2 regions of the Metabacillus sediminis genome follow, and region 1 is predicted to be linked to the other one. Evidence: riboswitches for the same ligand, from Rfam matches in the RefSeq annotation. Region 1 holds a riboswitch; the other holds the start of a gene.
What was found. Region 1 has a riboswitch for S-adenosylmethionine ahead of metK (methionine adenosyltransferase). Riboswitches for the same ligand answer to the same signal wherever they lie in the genome.

Region 1 (2,204 bases):
ACCCGTCTGACCGGCCGGAAACGAAGCAGGACTGGCTGGAAAACGATCCAGACCGGCTGGAAAAAATAGTTTGGCCTGAAAAGTGGTGGGACCGGCTGGAAAACCGGTCTGATGGGCCAGAAACGAAGCAGGACTGGCTGGAAAACGTACCAGACCGGCTGGAAAAAATAGTTTGGCTGAAAAAGTTGTGGGATTAGCTGGAAAACCAATCTGATCGGCCGGAAACGGAGTGGGACTGGCTGGAAAACGTACCAGACCGGCTGGAAAAAAAAGTTTGGGTGAAAAAGTATTGGGATCGGCTGGAAAACCGATCTGACCGGCCGGAAACGGAGCGTGACCGGCTGAAAAACGTACCAGACCGGCTGGAAAAAAAAGTTTGGCCGGAAAAGCGAAGGGATCGGCTGGAAAACCCGTCTGATCGCCCGAAAAGCGACCGGGACCGGCTGGATAAGAAGCTAAACCCGCCAGAAAACGGCCCAGATCCGCTCGAAAAGTGCACCGCCGAACAAAAAGTAAAATTCATCCCCAACTAAAATAAATCTATAACTGAATCCATCATAAGCCCATCTTTCCTGCTGCCCTGTCTTTTTTGGGAGAAAGCTTGTCATTTTTTGTTGACATTTGCGGGAAATTTGGGGTAATATATGTCCTTGAACGGATTCTCTTATCCCGAGCTGGCGGAGGGACAGGCCCTATGAAGCCCAGCAACCTGCAAGACTTGAAAACGTAATGTTTTCACTCATGCAAAGGTGCTAACCTGACGCAAGGCTGTAGTCCTTGAGCGATAAGAGTGAAAGGCTGAAAATCAACTCCTTTCCTCTATTAAGTGGGAAGGGTTTTTTTATGCAGTCTGGAATCTTTTCCCTTTATGACTATTGTTAGGGAAGATTCTTAAATAAAGCGAAAGATAAGTAATGGGAACGAGTTCCGTCTCAAAAAAAGAGGGGAAGTACATAACTGAACCTTACCAATAGAACAGCTGAATTTTCAGAGGAGGAATTACTATGTCGATTAAACGCCATCTTTTCACATCAGAATCCGTTACGGAAGGACATCCGGATAAGATTTGTGACCAAATTTCAGACTCCATTTTGGATGCCATTCTTGCCAACGATCCGAATGCACGTGTAGCTTGTGAAACATCTGTTACAACAGGACTTGTTCTTGTAGCTGGAGAAATCACGACTTCGACTTATGTCGATATCCCTAAAATTGTTCGTGAAACAGTTAAGGAAATCGGTTATACACGCGCAAAATACGGCTTTGATGCTGAAACATGTGCCGTTCTTACTTCGATCGATGAACAGTCAGCTGACATCGCAATGGGAGTTGACCAGGCACTTGAAGCACGTGAAGGCCAAATGACAGACGCTGAGATTGATGCAATTGGAGCGGGTGACCAAGGGCTGATGTTCGGATTTGCATGCAACGAAACGAAGGAGCTAATGCCTCTTCCTATTTCACTTGCACACAAATTGGCGCGCCGTCTGACAGAAGTACGCAAGGAAGAAATTCTTCCATACCTTCGTCCAGACGGGAAAACGCAAGTTACGGTTGAATATGATGAAAACAACAATCCGGTTCGTGTAGATACAATTGTTATTTCTACACAGCATCACCCTGAAATTTCTTTGGAGCAAATTCAGCGCAACCTTAAAGAATTTGTTATCAAACCTGTCGTTCCTGCAGAATTGATTGATGAGAACACGAAATATTTCATCAATCCGACTGGCCGCTTCGTAATCGGAGGACCTCAAGGTGATGCAGGTCTTACTGGCCGTAAAATCATCGTTGATACGTATGGCGGATATGCTCGTCACGGCGGTGGAGCATTCTCTGGTAAGGATGCTACAAAAGTGGACCGCTCTGCGGCTTATGCAGCTCGCTACGTTGCGAAAAACATCGTTGCTGCCGGGCTTGCTGACAAATGTGAAGTTCAGCTTGCGTACGCAATCGGTGTAGCACAGCCGGTATCCATCTCCATCGATACATTCGGAACAGGTAAAGCAAGCGAGGAAGTTTTAGTTGAAGCGGTTCGCAATAACTTTGATCTTCGCCCTGCAGGCATTATCAAAATGCTTGATCTTCGCCGTCCAATTTACAAGCAGACTGCTGCATACGGTCACTTCGGCCGTACAGATGTTGAGCTTCCTTGGGAGCAAACAGACAAAGCAGAAGCACTTCGCTCTGTCCTTTAATCAATT
Region 2 (2,204 bases), 1.3 Mb from region 1:
AATCAGTGACAAGAACGCTTTACCAATCATGTGTTATCCTCCCGCTGCAGCAAAAGTGTACGGAAATCAGAAAACGTGTTTTCCGTGCCGGCTGCCGCAAATGAAAGCTCTGTGCTGAAAATCGGTCCGCCGTACACAAAGGTATGAAACTCCCCGTTTTCTCCGCATGGATCGGCTGATTTTTTTATGGTTTCAATGAATGCTCCATCATAGTGATGTCCCAGTAAAGAATATGGAAGCTTCGATCCATCTATACCGCAAATAAACGCTTTATAGCCATCAGCTATAAATTGTCCAGCCAAAGAGTCGGTCCGCTCTCTCCATAGAGGAAAAACAGCCTGTAAACCACTGTCCATGACAAGGTTTTCTCTATATTCCCGAATATCCTTTAAAAAGATGTCGCCAAAAGCAGCATGAGTGATTTGATTTTCTTTGCAGCTTTTAAGAAATTCGCCCAGGCTCTCCTCATATTCATTATTAGATGGAGATGGAGAGAGTTCTATGAATTGAATAGCAAGACCGAGGCTTGCTGCCTGATCTTTAAGCAAATCCTCTCTGATTCCATGAAAAGGGACGCTGCGGGCAACCCGGTTGATCGATGTAAAAAGTCCGGAGATATGATATTCCGGGTTTTGCAAAAGCCTGTGAAGCATGATTGTACTGTCTTTTCCGCCGCTCCATGAAACAATCGTCTTTTTCATGAATTTCACCTCTTTAGCTAATTGTATCCTACTGACAAAAAAAATTCTAAGCTGCTGAAATCACTGGGTAATTCGCACATTTTTAGATTTTTTATAAAACCTACCCGATAACTCGGGTTGACAATCGTTCGAATTGTGCTAAAATTTGAAATCAATAACACATCATACTTATCCAGAGCGGTGGAGGGACCTGGCCCTTTGAAACCCGGCAACCTGCTTGAAAGCAAGGTGCTAAATCCAGCAAAATGGAATCCATTTTGGGAGATAAGGGGAATACACCTCACAAGTCTTTCTAAAATGGAAGGCTTTTTATTTTTGTATTGGGGAGGGGCTGTCCGTGGGGGAGCAGGATCAGCTTGAAGAAGTTATCGGAAAGCTAAAAGAAATGCTTCAGGCAATGAAATACGGATCCATCACCCTGGTTGTCCAGGATGGTAAGATCATTCAGCTTGAGAAAAATGAAAAAGTCAGACTGAAATAAAAATCCAATATGAGTACGCTGACTAGACAAACTAGAGGCGGGAACGGTTTGCCTGCTCTTTGTTTATGCAGCGGCGCGTTCCTGCCTTTTTGCGTTGGTTTTAAAAAAGAGGAGTGTAAATTTATGCTGACATTCGAAAATTGGACAGAAACCGCTCCAGAATTCGAAAATGATGACAAAACGGTCGAAGCGCTCAACGTTCTAAAATGGGCGTATTCACATTATCAGGACGATTTAGTTTACGCATGCAGCTTTGGTATTGAAGGGATTGTTCTGATCGAGCTCATATCAAAAATTAAAAAGGATGCCAGAATCGTATTTTTAGATACAGAGCTCCATTTTAAAGAAACCTATGATTTGATTGACCGTGTAAAGGCAAGGTACCCAGATTTAAATATTTTATTGAAAAAGCCGCCTCTAACTGTAGCTGAACAGGCTGCAAAGCACGGGGATGAACTATGGAAGAGGGATCCGAATGAATGCTGCAGAATCAGGAAAGTGCTTCCTCTCAGAGAGGTTATGAGCAGCGAAAAAGCATGGATTTCCGGATTGCGCAGAGAGCAATCTCCTTCAAGGAAAAACACCCAGTTTCTGAACAGAGATGATAAATTCGAAAATGTTAAAATCTGCCCGCTCATTCACTGGACATGGAAAGATGTCTGGCGTTATGCCCACAAAAATGATTTGGATTACAATGTTCTCCACGATCAAGGATACCCGAGCATCGGATGCAAGCCATGCACCCAGCCTGCAATCGATGTAAATGATGCGAGATCCGGCCGCTGGAATGGCAGCCAAAAGACAGAATGCGGTCTGCACGGTTGAGGGCTCTGCTATGATGGAAGCTGCAGCGATCATCCTGAGTTTATTTTTCGCAATGAATATTGGGGCAAGCGGAGCGGCTGCTTCCATGGGTGTCGCGTACGGATCAGGGGCAATAAAACGCAGAATGGCAGCACTCCTGCTCTGCGGCGCGGGCGTAGTTCTTGGCGCAGTACTCGGGGGAGGAGAAGTCGTTAAAA

Region 2: it holds a riboswitch for S-adenosylmethionine, as region 1 does, so the genes downstream of both, WCV65_RS09550 (YezD family protein) here and metK (methionine adenosyltransferase) in region 1, are expected to answer to the same signal.

What each region holds. Positions count from the first base shown of each region.
Region 1 covers NZ_CP147407.1:3,087,422-3,089,625, reverse strand. Annotated here, with positions in the region: gene WCV65_RS16000 (hypothetical protein) at 279-533, shown strand; SAM riboswitch class I at 662-791, shown strand; gene metK (methionine adenosyltransferase) at 1,005-2,198, shown strand.
Region 2 covers NZ_CP147407.1:1,810,784-1,812,987, forward strand. Annotated here, with positions in the region: gene WCV65_RS09540 (hypothetical protein) at 1-30, opposite strand, end outside; gene WCV65_RS09545 (hypothetical protein) at 27-701, opposite strand; SAM riboswitch class I at 867-972, shown strand; gene WCV65_RS09550 (YezD family protein) at 1,039-1,182, shown strand; gene WCV65_RS09555 (phosphoadenylyl-sulfate reductase) at 1,306-2,007, shown strand; gene WCV65_RS09560 (inorganic phosphate transporter) at 2,021-2,204, shown strand, end outside.